4 regions of the Stappia sp. ICDLI1TA098 genome follow, and region 1 is predicted to be linked to each of the others. Evidence: riboswitches for the same ligand, from Rfam matches in the RefSeq annotation. Region 1 holds a riboswitch; each other region holds the start of a gene.
The links. Region 1 has a riboswitch for cobalamin ahead of ACSLUQ_RS08705 (energy-coupling factor ABC transporter permease). Riboswitches for the same ligand answer to the same signal wherever they lie in the genome.
Positions count from the first base shown of each region.

Region 2: it holds a riboswitch for cobalamin, as region 1 does, so the genes downstream of both, cobU (bifunctional adenosylcobinamide kinase/adenosylcobinamide-phosphate guanylyltransferase) here and ACSLUQ_RS08705 (energy-coupling factor ABC transporter permease) in region 1, are expected to answer to the same signal.
Region 3: it holds a riboswitch for cobalamin, as region 1 does, so the genes downstream of both, ACSLUQ_RS07070 ((2Fe-2S) ferredoxin domain-containing protein) here and ACSLUQ_RS08705 (energy-coupling factor ABC transporter permease) in region 1, are expected to answer to the same signal.
Region 4: it holds a riboswitch for cobalamin, as region 1 does, so the genes downstream of both, ACSLUQ_RS19650 (ribonucleoside-diphosphate reductase subunit alpha) here and ACSLUQ_RS08705 (energy-coupling factor ABC transporter permease) in region 1, are expected to answer to the same signal.

Region 1 covers NZ_JBTZBT010000001.1:1,910,266-1,915,394, forward strand. Annotated here, with positions in the region: gene ACSLUQ_RS08695 (universal stress protein) at 127-546, shown strand; gene ACSLUQ_RS08700 (BCCT family transporter) at 595-2,232, shown strand; cobalamin riboswitch at 2,389-2,606, shown strand; gene ACSLUQ_RS08705 (energy-coupling factor ABC transporter permease) at 2,662-3,345, shown strand; gene ACSLUQ_RS08710 (HupE/UreJ family protein) at 3,583-4,197, shown strand; gene iolB (5-deoxy-glucuronate isomerase) at 4,394-5,129, opposite strand, start outside.
Region 2 covers NZ_JBTZBT010000001.1:2,053,235-2,058,363, forward strand. Annotated here, with positions in the region: gene cobN (cobaltochelatase subunit CobN) at 1-1,127, opposite strand, end outside; gene cobW (cobalamin biosynthesis protein CobW) at 1,175-2,293, opposite strand; gene cobU (bifunctional adenosylcobinamide kinase/adenosylcobinamide-phosphate guanylyltransferase) at 2,290-2,832, opposite strand; cobalamin riboswitch at 2,983-3,210, opposite strand; tRNA gene ACSLUQ_RS09220 (tRNA-Asn) at 3,376-3,450, shown strand; gene ACSLUQ_RS09225 (VOC family protein) at 3,600-4,478, opposite strand; gene ACSLUQ_RS09230 (putative bifunctional diguanylate cyclase/phosphodiesterase) at 4,842-5,129, shown strand, end outside.
Region 3 covers NZ_JBTZBT010000001.1:1,565,879-1,571,007, forward strand. Annotated here, with positions in the region: gene aztC (zinc ABC transporter substrate-binding protein AztC) at 1-179, shown strand, start outside; gene ACSLUQ_RS07060 (ZinT family metal-binding protein) at 1,421-2,077, shown strand; partial or broken gene ACSLUQ_RS07065 (GTP-binding protein) at 2,124-2,474, shown strand; cobalamin riboswitch at 2,525-2,736, shown strand; gene ACSLUQ_RS07070 ((2Fe-2S) ferredoxin domain-containing protein) at 2,843-3,676, shown strand; gene ACSLUQ_RS07075 (ABC transporter substrate-binding protein) at 3,678-5,129, shown strand, end outside.
Region 4 covers NZ_JBTZBT010000005.1:73,838-78,966, reverse strand. Annotated here, with positions in the region: gene ACSLUQ_RS19665 (carbohydrate ABC transporter permease) at 1-344, shown strand, start outside; gene ACSLUQ_RS19660 (carbohydrate ABC transporter permease) at 341-1,168, shown strand; gene ACSLUQ_RS19655 (ABC transporter substrate-binding protein) at 1,236-2,486, shown strand; cobalamin riboswitch at 2,641-2,861, shown strand; gene ACSLUQ_RS19650 (ribonucleoside-diphosphate reductase subunit alpha) at 2,976-5,129, shown strand, end outside.

The DNA of each region.
Region 1 (5,129 bases):
AACGACTTGATCGCGCTGGCGCGCTGTGCACGCCGGCGTGACGAACGGGCAAGAAATCTCATCGCGTTCCGGGCGGTCCGAGCAGGGCTGTCCGGTTCCTATTGGCAGACAGGGGGCTTGCCAGCCATGTACACGCTCATTCTCGTTCCGGTCGACCTGCGACATGTGGAACGACTGAAAAAGGCGCTGAAGACCGCGGCCGATCTCTCCAGCCACTACGGGATTCCGGTTTGCTACACCGGGGTTTCCTCCTCCGCGCCCGGAACGCTGGGCCACACGCCGGAGGAATACGCGGAGCGGCTCAAGGCCTTCGCGTCGGCCGAAGGCAAGGCCAACGGCATCGAGACCACCGCGCATGCGGTGATTTCCAACGACCCGTCCATCGATCTCGACGCCACGCTGCTCAAGGCCGTGACGGACACGGGCGCCGACCTTGTGGTGATGGCCTCCCACATTCCCAACATCGCCGATCACCTGTGGCCGTCCAACGGCGGCACGATCGCCGCACGCTCCGCCGCATCGGTCTTTGTCGTGCGCGGCGAATGATCCGTCCCAATCCCAGTTCCCCCTGCAGACACAAGAGGAAAACAAAGAATGTCTGACGAGACCAGCACCGGGATCCCGGCGCCCGAAGGTCCCACCGAGCTTATCGATACCGACTTCGAAATCGGTCAGGATAATCTCGAGGGCAGCGTCGGGCCGTTCGGCTTCGACATCCACAATCCAGTCTTCCTCATCTCGTCGCTCGCCATTATCGCCTTCGTGATCTACGCGCTTGCCGCGCCCGAGCAGGCCAGCAGCTTCTTTGGCGCGCTTCGCCCGGCACTGACGAGCACGTTCGACTGGTTCTTCATGATCTCGGCGAACATCTTCGTGCTGTTCTGCCTGATGCTGATCGTCAGCCCCTGGGGCAACGTGCGGCTCGGCGGCAAGGATGCGACGCCGGACTACACCTATTCCGGCTGGTTCGCCATGCTGTTCGCCGCCGGCATGGGCATCGGCCTGATGTTCTTCGGCGTGCTCGAGCCGGTCTATCACATGGCCATTTCGCAGCCGCTCGGAACCCCCTCGCCCTTTGCCGAGGACGGGTCGATCATCGCCGCCAACGTCGATGCGGCAAAGTCCATGGGCCTTGCCGCCACCATCTACCACTGGGGCCTGCACCCCTGGGCGATCTACGCGATCGTGGCGCTGGCGCTGGCGCTGTTCTCGTTCAACAAGGGCCTGCCACTGTCGATCCGCTCGGCGTTCTATCCGATCTTCGGCGAGCGCGTATGGGGCTGGACCGGCCATGTGATCGACATGCTCGCCGTTTTCGCCACGCTGTTCGGCCTTGCCACTTCGCTCGGCCTCGGCGCGCAGCAGGCGAACGCCGGACTGGAGCATGTCTTCGGCATTCCCAACACGACGACCGTGCAGGTGATCCTGATCGTCATCATCACCTCCATCGCGCTCATCTCGGTGCTGCGTGGCCTTGATGGCGGCGTGAAGGTGCTGTCGGAGATCAACATGGGCCTCGCCGCCCTGCTCCTGCTGTTCGTGCTCTTCGCCGGCCCGACCGTGGCGATCCTGAAGGACTTCTGGCAGGGGCTGACCGCCTACGCCACCGACCTGGTGCCGCTGTCGAACCCGTTCGGGCGGACCGACGATGACTACCGCCAGGGCTGGACCGCCTTCTACTGGGCGTGGTGGATCTCCTGGTCGCCCTTTGTCGGCATGTTCATTGCCCGCGTCAGCCGCGGCCGGACGGTACGCGAGTTCCTGACCTGCGTGCTGATCATCCCCTCGGTGGTCTGCGTGCTGTGGATGGCCGTCTTCGGCGGCGTCGCCGTCGACCAGGTGCTGAGCGATCCGGCCACCAGCGCGGTGAAGGCCAATGTGATCGACGCCTACCATCCGGAACTGTCGCTCTTCGCCATGCTGGAGGGGCTGCCGTTCTCCTCGATCACGTCGACGCTCGGCATCATCCTGGTGATCGTGTTCTTCGTCACCTCCTCCGACTCCGGCTCGATCGTCATCGACACGATCACGGCCGGCGGCAAGGTCGACGCACCGGTGCCGCAGCGCGTGTTCTGGTGCACCTTCGAGGGGCTGGTCGCGATCGTGCTGCTGATCGGCGGCGGATTGAGCGCGCTGCAGGCGATGGTGATCTCCACCGGCCTGCCCTTCACGCTGGTGCTGCTGCTGATGTGCGTGGCGATCTTCCGCGGGCTGCAGAGCGAAGCCCGCTGAGCCGGCAAACCGCGATCAGAACCGGCGCGAGGTTCCTGCCCCGCGCCGGCGGACTTGTCCCGATCCGCGGGCAGAAGCAGCCGCTTCTGCCCGCGTTTTGGTCTTGAAACGGCGCGATCCTATAAAAAATGACCTTGTCAGCACTCCCGCGCCGCCCTTAGGATTCACTGTGATGGTTTCCGTGTGGCAAAGCCGAGCACGGATGAAAAGGGAACACGGTGCGGCGTACCCATCAGGGGCCAAGACCGTGGCTGCCCCCGCAACTGTAAGCGGCAAGCGATGCCCAGGATGCCACTGGCCGACAGACGGCCGGGAAGGCGGGCAAAGCAACAGCAACCGCGAGCCAGGAGACCTGCCATCATTGGCGACGTGATTTTCACGTCTTTTTTCAATCGCTTGGCGCACGGAGGGTGCGCAAGGGGGCTTATAATGCATATCGAACCGGGCGTCGTAACCGGCGCCAAGATGATGTTGAGCTACGCAACTGCCGTCGGCTCTGTCGGCCTGATCGCGAAGATGTCCTTCGACACAATCCGCAAGGACGGCGGCTTCGCTGCGCTGGTTCTGCGGTCGGTCATCGCCACCGCGCTCGTCTTCTGCTTCTTCGAGGTGCTCCCGACCCGACCGGTCGGCGTCTCGGAGGTGCACATAATCCTGGGATCGACACTCTATCTGACGCTTGGAGCCGGTCCCGCCGGTATCGGCCTGGCGCTCGGCCTGCTGACCCAGGGCCTCTTCTTCGCGCCAGCCGACCTGCCGCAGTACGCCATCAACCTGACGACGCTGATCGTGCCGCTGTACGCCATGAGCCATCTGGCGCGGCGGATCATTCCCGCCAGCACCGCCTACAAGGACGTCAGCTACGTCCAGGCGCTGGCGCTGTCGACCAGCTACCAGGGCGGTATCGTTGCCTGGGTGGCGTTCTGGGCGCTTTATGGCGGCGGTTTCGGCGCGGAGAACCTGGCCAGTGTCGCCAGCTTCGGCGGCGCCTATCTGACCGTGATCATTCTCGAACCGCTTGTCGATCTGGCCGTTCTGGCCGGCGCCAAGACGCTCGACAAGGCGCGCACGGGACTGCTGTTCCAGTCACGCCTGCATCAGGCCGCGGCCTGAGCAGCGCCTGAGCGGACAACCTCCGCCGCCGGGACGCATTTCGCCTCCGGCGGCGGGATTTGCCTCTGGACACGGCCCACAGAGGCCTTGTCTTCCTCGAGGAACCTGTTTTCCTAGCGGAATCGGGCGCATGGCCGGGTCGCTCTGGTGGATCGTCCAGCTTCCCGCGCCCCGTGAAACCCAATCCGCGTGACCCAAATCGGGGCGCAAGATCGACTCAATGGAAGGATCGACAGCATGAAGAAATTTGCCAGTGCCGCCCTCGCGCTTGCCGCGACCACCGGTGCCGTTTTCCTGACAGGCGCAACGCCGGCACTCGCCCACCTCGCCCCCGGCGAGCACGGTTCCTTCGCTGCTGGCTTCTCGCATCCGCTGTTCGGCACGGACCACATCCTGGCGATGGTCGCCGTCGGCCTGTGGGCCTGGCAGATCGGCGGGCGCGCGGTCTATGTGGTGCCGGCAAGCTTCGTCGTGACCATGCTGGTCGGCTTCGGCCTGGCGCTCGGCGGCGTCGGCCTGCCCTTCGTCGAGCCGGCGATCCTGGCGTCGGTGGTGGCCCTCGGCCTGATGGTCGCCCTCGCGGTTCGTCTTCCGGTCGGGGCCTGCGCGGCGATCGTCGGCATCTTCGCCCTCTTCCACGGCCATGCCCATGGCGGTGAAATCGGCTCGGCCACGCAGCTCGCCTACGCCGCCGGCTTCGCGATTGCCACGGCGCTGCTGCATGCTGCCGGCGTCGCGCTCGGCTTCGGCACGGGCGCGCTGGCGCGTGCCGCCGGCGCCAAGGGGCTGACCGTCACGCGCGTGCTCGGCGGCCTCACCGCGCTCGCCGGCGTCGCCCTTTTCTACGCCTGAGCATTTCCGGCAATCGGCGCGACAGGATTTCGAAATTCTGTCGCGCCGAAACGCAAATTTGCATCGACGGGCCGCCACGGCCCGAAAGGCCCGGACGGATCCCGCCCGGGCCTCTTTTCCCTCCGCTTGCATCAAGTCGACGCTCAGATATCCCCGCGCACGGGCGGGCGGTGCGCTCAGACGCGCCGACAGCCTCTTATTTGGCCGCGTCGCGCCGGGCGATCCAGTCGTGGTCGGGATGGTTCTTGAAGCGCCATTTGCGCAAGGGGCCGGCCATGACGTTGAGATAGTACATCTCGTAGCCGTGCGGCGCGCCGCAGGGGTGATGGCCTTTCGGCACCAGGACGACGTCACCGTCGCTCACCGCCATGGTCTCGTCGAGACTGCCGTCCTCGGTGAAGACCCTCTGGAACCCGAAGCCGGTCGCCGGGTCGAGCCGGTGATAATAGGTCTCCTCCAGATAGGTCATGTCCGGGAAGTTGTCCTCGTCATGACGGTGCGGAGGATAGGACGACCAGTTGCCGGCCGGGGTGAAGACCTCCGTCACCAGCAGGCTGTCGGCGACGTCGCTGTCCTCCATGGCGATCGGATGGATGTAGCGGGTATTGGCACCCTTGCCGCGTTCCTCGAAACCGATGTCGGAGATCAGCGCGACCTCGTGCCCGCTCTTGCCCGGCGCGCTGCATACCGCGAGCGTCAGTCCGGTTGTCGCCGTCGCCGACCAGGCGCTGTCGTTCGGCACATAGAGGCAGGCCGGCTTCTTGCGCTCGAAGACGCTCATGCGGTTGCCAAGCTCGCCGAAGTCCTCGCCGCCGGCGGACAGCTTCGCCCTGCCCTCGACCAGAACGAGGATAGCCTCCCGCTCGCCGGTCTCTTCGGCAACGCTCTCTCCCGGCGCGAGTCGGTAAAGCGTGAAGCCGACGTAGCCCCAG
Region 2 (5,129 bases), 140 kb from region 1:
GGCTTTCGCGCCAGCCGGGCAATACGGGCGGCCTGTTCGGCAACGAAATCGACGCGGTCCGCCTTGGGAACGAAACGCATGGTCGTCGACTGGGTGCGCGCGTCGCGCGGTGCTTCCTCCTTGAAGGAGACAGCCCGCGTCAGGATGCGCCCGTCCACCTCGGGCATGACCACGTGCATGGCAAGGTCGCGGATCGAAAGCCCCTGATCCGCATCGCGCCAGCCCTCCTGCGAGGACGACGAGAAGACCACCTGGAGCACCGGCGCGCCCGGCGCGTCGAGCGGCGTCGGGCGGTGGCGCGCCCCGGCCTTCGACACGGCGAAGGCGGTGGCGTTCAGGACCACCGCCGGCGGCGCCGCGTCGAAGAGCGCGGCGAGCACGGAAGCGGACTCCGCCTCCTTCAGGGATGCGACGAAAACCGGAAGAGGGTTGAGCCCGCGCGCCCGCAGCGCCGCGACAAGCGCCTCCACCGGCGCGGTCGCCGCGCTCTGAACGAGCGCGCGGTAGAAGACAATGGCGGCAACGGGCGCATCCGGATCGCTCCACAGCGAGCGGAGATCGGCAAGCGAGGGACGCGCGACGTCGGGCAGGAAGATGCCGGCGCGCGGCAGCGCGCGGGGCGGATCGGGCTCCGCCGTCTGATCGAGCAGATGCCCGCAGAACCGCAGGAAGTTTTCCTGGTTCTCCGCCCCGCCCTCGGCGAGATAGCGCCAGAGGCATTCCACGGTCGCCACATCGAGGGTCGAACGCGCGGCAAGATCCGCGTCCCAGCGGTCGTCCCCCGGCATCACGGCAAGCCCGATGCCCGCGCCGCGCGCGACCTCCGTCAGCCTTTCGACGCCGTAGGGCCAGTACTCCGCCCCGCCGAGCAGCCGAAGGATCACGAGGCGAGAGCCCGCGACCGTGTCCTCGGCGTAAAGGTCCACCGAATACGGATGGGAAAGCGCCATCATGTTGGCAAGTCGCAGCGAAGATACGGTCTCGCCAAGCCGCTGCTTCGCCGCCGCCAGAGAGGCGAGCTCTGTGTCGGCCGCAGACAGGACAATCACGTCCGCCGGGCTCTGGCCGAGATCGACCGCCTCGTCGCCCTGGTCGATGCGTCCGCTGCGTCCGGCAAGAATGTGCATGCCGCCTCCCCTTGTGGTTCCGTTTTCCCGCCCGCTCTTTCGCCTGATCAGGCGGCCTGCGCGCTGGCGAGAAGCCCCTCCACGCGGGCGAGGTCGAAACCGGCGAGCCCGATCACCACGAGCCGGCCCGGCGCGCGGCTGTCGCGGGCGAACCATGCTTCCACGCGGGGGCCGACCGCCTGCACCATCGCCGGTGCCGCCTTGCCGGATATTTCCGCCGCGCCCTTGATCCGCAGCACGCCGGGAACCGCCATCGCCGCGCCGACGCGCGCCTCAAGGTCCTTCAACGACGCGAACGCCGCGAGCGTCACCACATGGCTCTCGAATTCATCATGGTCATGATCGTGATGATGATGGTGGTGATCGTGATCATCGTCATGATCATGATCGTGATCCCCGTCGTCGTGATGGTGATGGCTCTCGTGATGCCCCTCGCGCCCGGTCATGTCCTCCTCGGAGGCACTCATGCGGCCAAGGAGCACGTCGGCGGCGAGCACCCCCTTCTCCGCCGTGACGATCTCAACGGCAGGGCGCACGCGTGAGGCGACCTCGGCGCGCACACGGGCAAGCCCCTCCGCGTCGACAAGATCGGCCTTGTTGAGCACGACGAGGTCGGCGCAGACGAGCTGGTCCTCGAAAAGTTCCTCCACCGGGCTTTCGTGGTCCAGCGCCTCGTCGGCGGCGCGCTGCGCGGCAAGGGCCGCCTCGTCGCCGACAACACGCCCCTCGGCAACGGCGGCCGCGTCGACAACGGTCACCACGGCATCGACCGTGACCCGCGTCTTCACGCTCGGCCAGGAAAAAGCGCGCACCAGCGGCTGAGGCAGAGCCAGGCCCGACGTCTCGATGACGATGTGCTCGGGCGCGTCCTCGCGGTTGATCAGCATTTCCATCGTCGGCAGGAAGTCGTCGGCGACCGTGCAGCAGATGCAGCCATTGGTCAGTTCGACCACCTCGTCGGCCGCGCAGGTCGGGTCGGCGCAGCCGTCGACCAGCGAGCCGTCAAAGCCCATGTCGCCGAACTCATTGACGATGAGCGCGATCCTCTTGCCCTTCGCCTCGCGCAAGAGATTGGAGAGCAGCGTCGTCTTGCCGGCCCCAAGGAAGCCGGTGACGATCGTGGCCGGGATCTTGCCGGTACGCTGCGGGGGCTGGGAAGTGCTCATAAGGTGATCTCCGGTTGGGCGGAATTGGGCTTGAGGACAAGCGGCAGGCCGGCGGCTACCAGCACCGCGGCCTCGGCCGCTTCCGCGATCAGACGGTTGAGGCGTCCCTGCTCGTCGCGAAAGCGGCGGGCAAGCGCATTGTCGGGAACGATACCGGAGCCGACCTCGTTGGTGACGAGCACCACCGGCCCGGCTGCAGCGGCAATCGCGGCACGCAGCCGCCGGGTCTCGGCGGCGGGATCCGCTTCGGCGAAAAGGACGTTCGAAAGCCAGAGCGTCAGGCAGTCGACCAGCAGCGCCCGCCCGGGCCGGCTCTCGGCGGCGATGACGCCGGCGATATCGCGAGGCTCCTCCAGCGTCAGCCAGCCTTCGCCGCGCTGGTCGCGGTGGCGTGCGACGCGCTCGCGCATCTCGCCGTCGCCGGCGACACAGGTCGCCACGTAGACACGCTCGCGGCCGCTGGCGCGAACGAGCCCCTCCGCGTAGGCGCTCTTGCCAGAGCGCGCACCGCCGGTCACGAGAACAGTCCTGAAGGGCATTAGTTTCCGGCCACGCGCGGGCAATGCGGTGACAGGCGTGTACGGCCGCGCAGACGACGGCCGGGATCGAATCTCTTCATTGCAGCCTCCTGCCGTCCACCCGACGGCCGTGACGTTTCGGGCCGGGGCCGCGCGCCACAGGGCGGATGCGGGCTCCCGGGATCTCCGGCTCGTCTCCTGGCTCGCGGGTCGCGGCCATGTCCCTGCCCTTCCCGGGCCGTTCGCCCAGTGGTACGCGCAGGATGGCTCGCCGCTCACAGTTGCGGGGGCAGCTACGGATTCGGGACCCCGACTTGGGTCGTCCCCCACCGTATTCCGACTTTCACCTCTCCCTCGGACTTTGTCCGTCGGATAAGGACCGGTCGTCCTTCATAGCGCGGCGCGAGGCCGCCAACAAGCTCGCCGGACCGCCCGGCATTCGGCGCCAGATCCCCTCCCCGCACTGGTGCCTGTGGAAAAATCATGACAAAATACTTGGCAAATGCGCATGGGCTTTGCTATATGCCCCTCACCGACGCGGTGCACCGCACTGCGGTTCAGTGATCCCCGGTAGCTCAGTGGTAGAGCAAGCGGCTGTTAACCGCTTGGTCGCTGGTTCGAATCCGGCCCGGGGAGCCACTCTTCTTCTTTTCCTTACATCGAGATTTTCCGCAAGGCGGCGCTTCGCAGCGTATGCGGTTGTGTGACCTCTCGCCCGTCGCAAGCATGCAATCGGGGAGATGGCATCCGCCGGAACTGGCTCCGACGGATGTCTACCGATCCGTGCATCAAGCCCCGCGCAGAACGATTTCCGTTCCCCAGGGATCCCGAAGCGTCAGCACGTCACCCGAATCATCGACGAAAATCCCCCCGGCGCGTGCAGTCGCGGAGATCCGGTCGCGATCCTCCTTCGAAAGAACGATGAGCTCCAACGACGCGAGACCGGTGCGCCCCGGCGTGCGCGTGCCCGCCCCCCGGCTGTTCCAGACATTGCCGGCAAGCTGGTGATGATAACCGCCGGAGCCGAAGAAGCTGCCGCCAGGATAGCGCGCCGAAAGGTCAAAGCCGATCACGTCGCGATAGAAGCCCTCAGCCAGATCTGTGTCGCCGACGCGCAGGTGAACATGACCGACGATGCTTCCTTGCGGCATGCCGGACCAGGTCCGCTCTGCTCCAGCAGCGATCAGGCCTTCCGCGTCGAGCGGATCGGTGGACATGGTCACCGTGCTATCCGCACGCCACCAGACCTCGGCCGGGCGATCGGTGTAGATCTCGATGCCGTTGCCCTCGGGATCGGCAAGGTAGAGCGCTTCGCTGACGATGTGATCCGACGCCCCGTCGATCCTTAGGCCCGTCTGCAGCGCGAAGCGCAGCCAGCAGCCGAGATCGGCGCGCGTCGGCAGCAAGAAGGCGGTATGAAAGAGACCGGCCTCGCGCGGGCTCGACGCGGCAAGAGAAGGATCGCCGCGCAGCTCCAGAAGCACAGAATCGCCAACTCCCAGCCGCACGGTTTCATCATCGCGCGCAAGAACGGCAAGCCCGAGCACCTTGCGGTAAAAGTCGGTCATTGCCGCCAGATCGCGAACGGCCAGAACTACGCGACCGACGCGCATCGGCGCGGCCATCATATCGAACTGCCCGGTTCCGGTCTTTGTGTGAAGCTCCATCATAAGTCCCCGATTGCGCCTGGCATCCGCTCGCCACGCAAGCGCCGGCCTCCTTGCCGGCCTTGCCGCTAAAACCTGGGACAGGCACGGTCTTCGTACAATTGGCGTAATCGTGGCAATATTGTTAATCTGACAGAAACAATGTAAGAAACATCAAGGCTCTCCTCAGCGGGGCCAATCGGCGCCGCCTGCCATGCTTGCCCCCTTCCCCTTTGGAATTTGTCCTGACGCTTGTTTTTATTCGACAAATAAATTCTCCCACCGCTGCTGCGAAACATTGAGCGGCGGGATTTCTCATAAACGCTCGTATTTTCCCTTCCTATGCAAATTCGATGGGCAATCATAATTTATTGGCATTGAACATTGTTATTTCTTGGGGCCACTGGGGAAATCGACATGCCACCGCAGATAGCACAACTTTGGCAACGGTTTGCCGAACCGGTACTTGTCGTTGCGAGTGGCATCGGAATCTGGTCCATCCTCGTTTACCTGGACGCGTTCGAGGCTGCTATCGCATTTGCCAAGGCTCATGAGACCTTTGAAGTCGACGAAGCCTTCTTGGCAATTTCCATCATCGGCATCCTCGGGTTCCTCTACAGCATCAGGCATCACGCCCGCCTCAAGGGCGAACTGCACCGACGCGTTGAAGCT
Region 3 (5,129 bases), 340 kb from region 1:
TTGCCGAGAACATCGCCGATGCGCGACTGGTGGAGCAGATCGCGTCCGAAGCCGGACTGACGCTCGGAGGAACGCTCTATTCCGACGCGCTGTCGCCGCCGGATGGCCCGGCAGCCAGTTATCTTGACATGATGCGTCACAACGTTCGGACACTCGCCACCGCCATCAAGGGCGGCTGAACTTCCATGAGGTGGGGTCAAATCCGCCCTCTCATGTAATGTAATATCATATCATACAAAAGGAGAGATGAATGAGACGGTTTATCCTGGGGGCATCTGCCCTTGCCCTTTCCGTGGGCCTCGCCGGTCCCGTAGCTTTGGCGGATGAAGACATCACGCTCTACCGTGTTTTCGTCGGCGACCATGTCGAGGGCAAGATTACGGCATTCGATCTCGGCGAACCAGACAAGCGCTGGTCGTTCGAGACCACCGGCCAGGTCAAGCTCTACAGCGTTGACGAAGGCGCAGCCATTGTAGCGGTCCAGTCCGACCACGACGTCGTGAACTTCATCGACAGCGGCATCTCGCTGCACGCGCACGGCGATCATTCAGACATCGACATTGAGGACCCCAAGGCGGCCGAAGCAACCCTGACAGGTCCGCGCCCGTTCCACATCATCGACCACGACGGCAAGGTGGTGATCAATTTCGACCGCGGCGGGTACAACGAGATTGTCGACGCTCACGAACTCTCGCACGGCGAGGTCGAGTCCACTCGCTTGCCGCAAGCCCGTGCACATCACGGCTTTGCTGCACCGATCGGCAAGCACTGGGTCACGACGGTCGCTTCCGACGTGCCGGTTGAAGGCGACGCCTTGCCTAAGCGGGTTGGCATGCAGACGGTCAAGGAAGACGGAACGCCGGTCGGCGAGGTTGCCACCTGCTCCGGAATTCATGGCGAGGCGTTTTCCGGTGCCTTCCTCGCGGCTGGATGTGATGAAGGCGTGCTGACGGTCACTGCCGGAAGCGATGCACCGACCTTCAAGATGCTGAAATATTCAAACGACCTGCCGGCCGGCCAGAAGACCGGAACACTGCTCGGTGCCAAGAGCATGCAGGTCTTCCTAGGGAACTACGGTGCCAATGGCCTTGTGGTGGTTGACCCCGCCGACGAACCACACTTCCGCTACATAAAGCTTCCGTTCCGACGTATCGACTTCGCGCTCGATCCGGCCAATGCCCGCTTTGGCTATGTGCTCACCGAAGACGGCACGCTGCATCAACTGGACATCCTCGACGGCGCGGTGGCCAAGAGCGAAAAGGTGACCGAGTCCTACTCGATGGACGGCCACTGGAACGACCCGCGCCCGCGGCTGGCCATGGCTGGCGACGAGATCGTCATGAGCGATCCGAAGGCCGGACTGGTTCGACGGATTGCGAAGGACACCCTGCAGGAATCCGGAACCATCGAGGTCGAGGGCATGCCATACAACATCACTGTTGCAGGCGGGAGCGGCAAGAACCATGAGGGCGAGAAAAGCCACGACCACAGTCATGGTGACGGACACAATCATGGCAAGGAGCACGCACACGATCACGGTGACGAGAAGGTCTACAAAGGCTATTTCGAGGACAGCCAGATCAAGGATCGCCCCCTCTCGGACTACGCGGGCGATTGGCAGTCGGTCTATCCGCACCTGAAGGACGGGACGCTCGATCCTGTCTGGACGCACAAGGCCGAAAGCGGAGACAAGACCGCCGACGAATGGAAGGCCTATTACGATGTCGGTTACAAGACCGACGTCGAGCGGATCACGATCAAGGGCGACATCGTCACCTTCTATCGTGACGGCCAGCCGGTCGAGGGCCACTACGCCTATGACGGCTACGAGATCCTCACCTACAAGAAGGGCAACCGCGGCGTCCGCTTCATCTTCAAGAAGACGAAAGGCGACGAGGCCGCACCTGCGTTCATCCAGTTCAGCGATCACAGGATCGCGCCCGAGGTCACCGACCACTATCACCTCTACTGGGGCGACGACCGTGCGGCCCTGCTGGAGGAGCTGACAAACTGGCCGACCTACTATCCGTCCTCGCTCAAGGCCGACGAGATCGTTCACGAGATGATCGCGCACTGATTGGGGACGCTTCTTCCAACAACCTCGCGCCCGGCTTCCAGCCGGGCGCGCCAAGAGGTTCTTCTGGCTGGCGACCCGCCCGGATTATGTCGGTGAAATCAGTCAGACCGGAGCGCTCATCCGCACAGAAAAGCATGGCCTGTGGTGGGCATCTGTCCGCAAGCATCAATGGCCGGATTATCCGGAATGGAAGGCAGCCATGAGGCCCTATCTCGATCCCGTGTGGGGCGATCGGCGCCAGGAGATCGTCTTCATCGGTTGTGATCCGATGGATGAGCGGAAAGTCCGCGCCGAGCTGGACGCTGGCCTCGTTCCGGAAACAGACTTCATGCCCGGCCGCAGGCGTGATCTAGCCGATCCGCTCCCGGCTTGGGAACGCAATGCCGTTGCTTCCTAAGCCGATCCGAAAGAACATTTCAAGCGAGATTGACAAGTGAAACACAATTCGAGACTGTCGCGCCGTCAAGGTTCTCCCTGTCGGAATTTCCGACAGGGAGCTAAGAGGGAATCCGGTGACCTTTCGAGGAATGCCGGAGCTGACCCGCAACTGTGAGCGGCGAGCCGCTTTGCCGTCAATGTCACTGGCATTTGAGCCGGGAAGACACGCAAAGCAGCAACGACCCGCGAGCCAGGAGACCTGCCTGACAACATAGAGTTCCGTGGTCGGGGATTGCCATGGGAGCGCGTACGCTGTGTTCGGTCTGCATGAACTGAACTCGCGCCACGTCTCCAGGTCCCCGTCTGCATGGCAGCGGGGATTTTTGATTGGAGCAGACTTCAACGTCAACGGATGCAAACCGGCACAACGAAGGAAACGGGCCTGCCGTTCTCGGCGAGGCTGTCCTGCTGGTCGCAAAGTCTGCATTCGCTGCCGCGCCTCATGCCGAGATGCAGCGACTTGCGTCCATAGCCGCACGTCTTCCCAATGTGGCACAGGCCATCTCATGTTTTTCCGAGCAAGGACAACCATCGCTGCGCGATGCGCTTCTGAACCTGCGCGGGCGCGGATTTGCGTCCATTCTGGTCGTTCCGCTGGTGCTTCCGATGGAACCGAGCTTCATGAACTGGATGACACGCTCGCTGAAGCGTTGGCAGGCAGAAACTCCTGACGGCTGGCCACCGATACGGGTCACCCGCGATATCGCCCAGAGTATGCACTTCGAAGCGTTGCTTTCCGCCATGATCGCAGATGCTGCAATCGCCCCCGTCATTGTTCCCGACGGCGCAAAGCCTGAGGCATCGTTGGTGCCAGCGCAGAAGCACCGCGTCCTCGTCTGCGAGGGCGGAGCCTGCAACGCCGCCGGCGCGGATGCAATCTGGGCACATCTGCGCAACGTGCAACAGCGCCGCAAACTGCGTGTGACCGGCTGCGGCACGATGACCGCAAAATCGACGTGCTTGGGCCCCTGCGCACTTGCACCAGTGGTCCAAGTGTTTCCCGAGTGTACCTATTACGGCGGTGTTACCGAGACTGCGATCGACCGTATCGTCGAGGAACATCTGCTCGGAGGACGCATCGTCGACGACTTCGCCTATCAACCGACCGGACGCAAGCAGCGCCTGCGCAGCAAGATTCAGCCAGATTCAACAGAGGACTGACATGAGACACATCACCCGAGCCACGCTTGCCGCGTTGGCCGTTTCCACGTGCGTTTTCACTGTGCCGGCAATAGCACAAGAAGCAATCCAGGCCGGCGCAACGTTCATCACAGCTGCTCTTGATCCGACCAAAGGGTCATCAAGCTGGGCGCTGGTCAGCCACGGTATTGGCGAAAAGCTGTTTATGGTCGACAAGGACGGCAATCTGGTGCCTGAACTGGCTGCAACGGCAGAGCGGACCGGAGACTTGACCTGGACCGTTAGCCTTGCGCCCGGCCGCTTCTTCTCCGATGGCTCACCTGTCACGGCGGCCGCCCTGAAAAAGGGGTTCGATCACACCTTCTCAAAACTGCCGGCGGCCAAATCCACCGGTGGCATGATCAGTTTCGAGGCGCAGGACGATCTCACGCTTGCGCTGACCACGGAGAGGCCGGTGCCGTTGATTGCAGCACTCTTCGCCGAATGGCCGCTTATGGCCTACACCACAAAGGAGGACGGCTCGTTCCTGTTCACCGGCCCCTATGCGGTCGAGGAGTTCAACGTCGACCAAAACCTGGCACTGAAGCCCAATACCAGTTTCCCCGGCGCGGAAGACCGTTCGCCGATCAATCTGCGCCGGTTTGGCGATGCGCAGACGATGGCACTGGCCTTCGAGGCTGGCGAACTCGATATTGCCTTTGGCTTGCCGGCTGAAGGCCTCTCACGGTTGAAAGCCAATCCGGGTGTCGCAATCAAATCCTTCCCGGTGGGCTACCAGTATTTCGGCTTCATCAACAATGAGCGACCAGCCGTATCGGACGTGAAAGTCAGGCAGGCGATCGATCTCGCCATCGACCGCCAGGAACTCGTCGCGGCGATCAACGCCGGCACTCCAGCCACAGGCGCTTTTGCACCATATTTCCCTTTTGCAGCGAAGGAGCCCCGCAACACGGACCTCGACAAGGCGAAGGCGCTTTTGGACGAAGCCGGTTGGGAGCCCGGTAGTGACGGCGTCCGCGAAAAGGATGGCCAGAAACTCTCCATACTGATCGTCACCTATCCGCAGCGGCCAGACCTGGTCACCATGATGCCGGTGGTGAAGGCGGCCCTCGCCCGCGTCGGCATTGCTTCCGACACCAGGGTGGTTGAGAATATCGGCGAATATGCTGCCGACGGCGCTTTCGACATTGCGCTCTGGGCACAGCATACTGCGCCCGCCGGGGACCCTGCCTATTTCTTTAACTCCATGCTGAAGAGCGATGGCCCGCTCAATCATGCGCGCTACAAGAGCGACGCGTTCGACGCGATCATTGCCAAATTTTCCAAGGTCGGAACGTCGGAAGAGCGCATGGAGATTGCCCTGGAGGCGCAGGAGCAGCTCTTCAAGGATGCTCCGGTAACATTCCTCGTGTCGCCGAGCTGGCATGTCGGCCTCTCGCAACGCCTCGCGAATTACGAGCCGTGGGGTTCAGAC
Region 4 (5,129 bases), on a different contig from region 1:
TCGCCATTCCGCCGGAGCTCTATGACGCAGCCGAAGTCGACGGCGCGGGCGGCGGCTGGTCGCGCTTCTGGACGGTGACGTGGCCCATGCTCGGCCCGACCACGCTCTTCGTCCTGGTTGTCACCGCGACCAATGCGTTCCGGGTCTTCGAGACTGTCGCGACCCTGACCAAGGGCGGTCCGGCATTTGCATCCGACACCCTCGTCTATGCGCTCTACCGGGAAGGCTTCGTCTACTTCAAGGCAGGCTATGCGAGCTCGATCACCATGGTCTTTTTCGCCTTCCTGCTGATCCTGACCTTCGTCCAGCTCCGGGTCGTCGAAAAGAAGGTGCACTACAGATGATCCGAAAGCTCACAGGCCATGCCGTCTCGACACTGCTTCTGCTTCTCGGCGCTGCTGCGATCCTGCTTCCCTTCGCCTGGATGCTGCTGCTGTCGATCAAGCCCCGGGACGAAATCTTTACCGCCGAGCTGCAACTCCTGCCGTCGCGCATCGAATGGCAGAACTTCTGGGTCGCGCTGACGAGCACCGACGTGCCGCTGTTCCTGTGGAACGGGCTGGTCGTGGTGTCCGGCATCCTGATCTTCCAGGTCCTTTTCGCCGTGCCTTGCGCCTATGCGCTCGCCCAGCGCCACTTCAAGGCGCGCGGCCTCGTCTTCGCGCTGGTTCTGGCCGCACTGCTGGTGCCGTTCCACGTCACCGCGATCCCAATCTTCCTGGGTTTCGCGCAGGCTGGCATCCTCAACTCCTACTGGGCGCTGATCCTGCCGTTCGTCCCCACAGCCTTCGGCATCTTCCTGTTTCGCCAGGCCTTCTCGCAGCTTCCGGTGGAGCTCTTCGAGGCCGCCCGGGTCGACGGGCTGAGCGAGACCGCCATCGTCTGGCGCATCGCCTTCCCGCTTGTCATGCCGGCGGCCACCGCCTTTGCGATCTTCTCCGTCACCGCGCACTGGAACGACCTGTTCTGGCCGCTGATCGCCACGACCGATCCGCATCTCGCCACTCCGCCGCGCGGCATTCTCTACTTCCGGGACGAGGAATCCGGTGACGACGTCGGCCCGCTGATGGCAGCGGCCGTGATCATCACCGCTCCGCTGGTCATCGCCTTTCTGGTGGCGCAGCGGAAGTTCACCCAGGGCCTCGCGGCAAGCGGGCTCAAGGGCTGAAACGCGGGAACCACGAAAGACGCGGGAAAAACCGCGCGTGCAGAAACGTCAACAAGGAGTGTCAAGCATGAGACGTGCCCTATTCGCCGCCGCCTTCGCGCTCACCGCCACCGCCGCGACCGCGCAGGAAACCGAAATCCGCGTGCACTATGCGATTCCGACCATCTGGGCGGACACGCAGAAGGTGCTCGCCGATGCCTTCATGGCCAAGCATCCCGACATCAAGGTCACCCTCGACGGCGCCGCCGAGGGCTATCCGGAAGGCGTCCAGCGCCTGCTGCGCGAGGCTGTCGCCGGCACCGCGCCGGACGTCGCCTATGTCGGCCTCAACCGCTGGCGCATCCTGCAGGAGCGCGGCCTGACGCAGCCGCTGGAGGGTTTCCTCGGCGAGGATCCCGCAAAGGCCGGCTACACGCCCGCCCTGCTCTCGCTCGGCAGCTTCAAGGGCCAGCAGCACGCGCTTGCAACGTCCGCCTCGACGCTGGTGATGTACGTCAACCCCAAGCTGGTCGAGCAAGCCGGCGGCTCGATGGACGATTTCCCCACCACGTATGACGGGGTGATCGAGCTCGCCGCCAAGATCAACGCGCTTGGCGACAACATCGACGGCGTATGGATCGACCGCCACGACTGGCGCTACCAGTCGCTGCTCGGCGCCTATGGCGGGCGCCCGATGAACGAGGACGAGACCGACATCACCCTCGACAGCGAAGCCGGCATCGAGGCTGCGCGCCTCTACCAGCGCTTCGCCAAGGAAGGCGGCATGAAGTCCTACGCCGACAGCGACGCCCGCCAGGCGCTGCCGGCCGGTACGCTTGGCATCATGTTCGAGAGCTCCTCGCTGCAGACGCGCTTCGAGCAGGGCGCCGGAGATGCCTTCACGCTCGCGGTGAAGCCGCTGCCGATCGCCACCGAGGACAAGGAGAAGGTCTACTTCCCCACCGGCGGCTCCGGCATCGTCATGCTGACCAAGGATGCGGCCAAGCAGAAGGCCGCCTGGGAGTACATCTCCTTCGTGACCGGCCCCGAAGGCCAGAAGATCATCGTGGAATCGACCGGCTATGCCCCGGCCAACTCCATCGTGATCGAGGACAAGGCCTATCTCGGCTCGTTCTATGAAAAGAACCCGAACGCGCTTGTCGCCCACACCCAGATCGCGAACTACGCCGGCCCCTGGTACGCCTATCCGGGCACCGAGGGCGTCGCCGTGACCGACCTTATCTCGGCCGCGCTGGTCGAGGTCACCGAAGGTGCCGACCCCGAGGCGACGATCAAGGAGCTTGCCGAAACGCTGCGCGTCCAGCTCGGCATGAAGTGAGGCCGGGGTCTCCCTGACCCGGCATCACGGGGCCACGGTCGCGCAAGCGGCCGTGGCCTTTTCTTATGGCAACGCTTCGTCACGCCAGGCTCCCACCGAGAAAATCTCTTGGATGGTCGAACACAATCAATTGACGGAAGATCCGGCTTCAACCACCATATCTTGTAGTCATGGTCTCTCGATTCTCAGGATCGAGAGCTAAGAGGGAATTCGGTGCGCCGTCCTGAATCGGGACGGCAAGGCCGAAGCTGCCCCCGCAACTGTAAGCGACGAGCCAACGTCCCTATCGCGTCACTGGAACCTGAGGGTTTCGGGAAGGCCGGACGGAAGCTGTGACCCGCGAGCCAGGAGACCTGCCGTGACACCAACGTATCGTCCCTGGGCGGGGTGTCCCGGTGGATCGCATGGATCAATCGTCGCTGCATCACGCGGCGGCCTCCTCCTGCATCCGCTCGGCCTTTGCCCCCAATAAATTGGGGTTTGAAGCCGATGTCTCTGACCATCGCAACCGAACGTCCGGATCTCCGGGCTCAATCCGTTCCGGCCGCCGATCCCGGCTGCCGGGTGATCCGCCGCAACGGCACCGTGACGCCCTTCGACGCCTCCAAGATCACGCTGGCGCTGTCGAAGGCCTTCCTCGCCATCGAGGGCAGCGGCTCCGCGGCCTCGCACCGCGTGCACGACATCGTCGAGGGACTGACGGAGCAGGTCGTCGCCGGCCTGACGCGCGGTGGCGAGGCCGGTCGCACCTTCCACATCGAGGACGTCCAGGACCAGGTGGAACTGGCGCTGATGCGTGGCGGTCACCACAAGGTCGCCCGCGCCTATGTTCTCTACCGCGAGGAGCGCGCGCGGGAACGCGAGCGCGAGCGCGCCGCGACGGCTCCGGCCATGACCACGCCGCCCGCCCTGCGCATGACTTCGGCGGACGGAACCCTTGTCGCCCTTGACGACGCCCGGCTCGAAACCGTCATCCGCGAAGCGACCGGCGGACTCGCCGACGTGTCGAGCGAGACGGTCCTCGCCGAAACGCGACGCAATCTCTATGACGGCATCAGCGCCGACGAGCTGGCACTGGCACCGATCCTCGCCGCGCGCACGCTGATCGAGCGTGAGCCGAACTACGCCAAGGTCTCCGCCCGCCTGCTCAACGACAAGCTGCGCCGCGAGGCGTTGTCGTTCCTTGCCGGACGCCCTGACCAGGCGACGCAGGCGGAGATGGCGGAACGCTACGGCGCCTATTTCACCGCCTATGTGCGACGCGGCATCGAGGAGGAACTTCTCGATCCGGAGCTCGCCCGCTTCGATCTCGCCACTCTTGCCGCCGCACTCGCGCCCGAGCGCGACATGCAATTCGACTACCTCGGCCTGCAGACGCTTTACGACCGCTATTTCCTGCATGCGCGCGGCACCCGCATCGAACTGCCGCAGGCATTCTTCATGCGCGTCGCCATGGGGCTCGCCGTGCACGAGATAGACCGGGAAGCCCGCGCCATCGAGTTCTACCGGCTTCTTTCCTCCTTCGACTTCATGACCTCGACGCCGACACTCTTCAACTCCGGCACCCGCCACCCGCAGCTCTCGTCCTGCTTCCTGACCACCGTCTCGGACGATCTCGACGGCATCTTCAAGGCGATCCGGGACAATGCGCTGCTCGCCAAATACTCCGGCGGACTTGGCAACGACTGGACGCAGGTGCGCGGGCTCGGCGCTCATATCAAGGGCACCAACGGCGAGAGCCAGGGTGTCGTTCCCTTCCTGAAGGTCGCCAACGACACAGCCATCGCCGTCAATCAGGGCGGCAAGCGCAAGGGCGCGGTCTGCGCGTATCTCGAGACCTGGCACATCGACATCGAGGAATTCCTCGACCTTCGCAAGAACACCGGCGACGACCGCCGGCGCACCCACGACATGAACACCGCCAACTGGGTGCCGGACCTGTTCATGGAGCGTGTCGAGGCCGACGCGGCCTGGACATTGTTCTCGCCCGACGAGACGCCGGAGCTTCACGATCTCTACGGCCCTGCCTTCAAGACCGCCTACGAGGCCCATGAGGCGCGCGCAGCGCGCGGCGAGATCAAGGTGTTCAGGCAGGTGCGGGCCGTCGACCTGTGGCGGCGGATGCTGACCATGCTGTTCGAGACGGGGCACCCCTGGATCACGTTCAAGGATCCCTGCAACATCCGTTCTCCGCAGGGACACGTCGGCGTCGTGCATTCCTCCAACCTCTGCACGGAGATCACGCTGAACACGGCGGAGGACGAGGTCGCCGTCTGCAATCTCGGCTCGGTCAACCTTGCCGCCCATGTCACCGCGGACGGTCTCGACCACGACCGGCTGGCGCGCACGGTCGCCACCGCGATGCGGATGCTCGACAATGTCATCGACATCAATTTCTACACGATCCCGGAGGCCCGGCGCTCCAACCTGCGCCACCGCCCGGTCGGCCTCGGCATCATGGGCTTCCAGGACGCGCTCCAGGCCCAGCACATCGCCTATGCCTCGCCGGAGGCCGTCGACTTCGCCGACCGGAGCATGGAGGCCGTGAGCTTCCACGCGATCTCGGCCTCGGTGGCGCTTGCCGCCGAGCGCGGTCGTTATGCAAGCTTCGAAGGCTCGCTGTGGTCGAAGGGCATCCTGCCC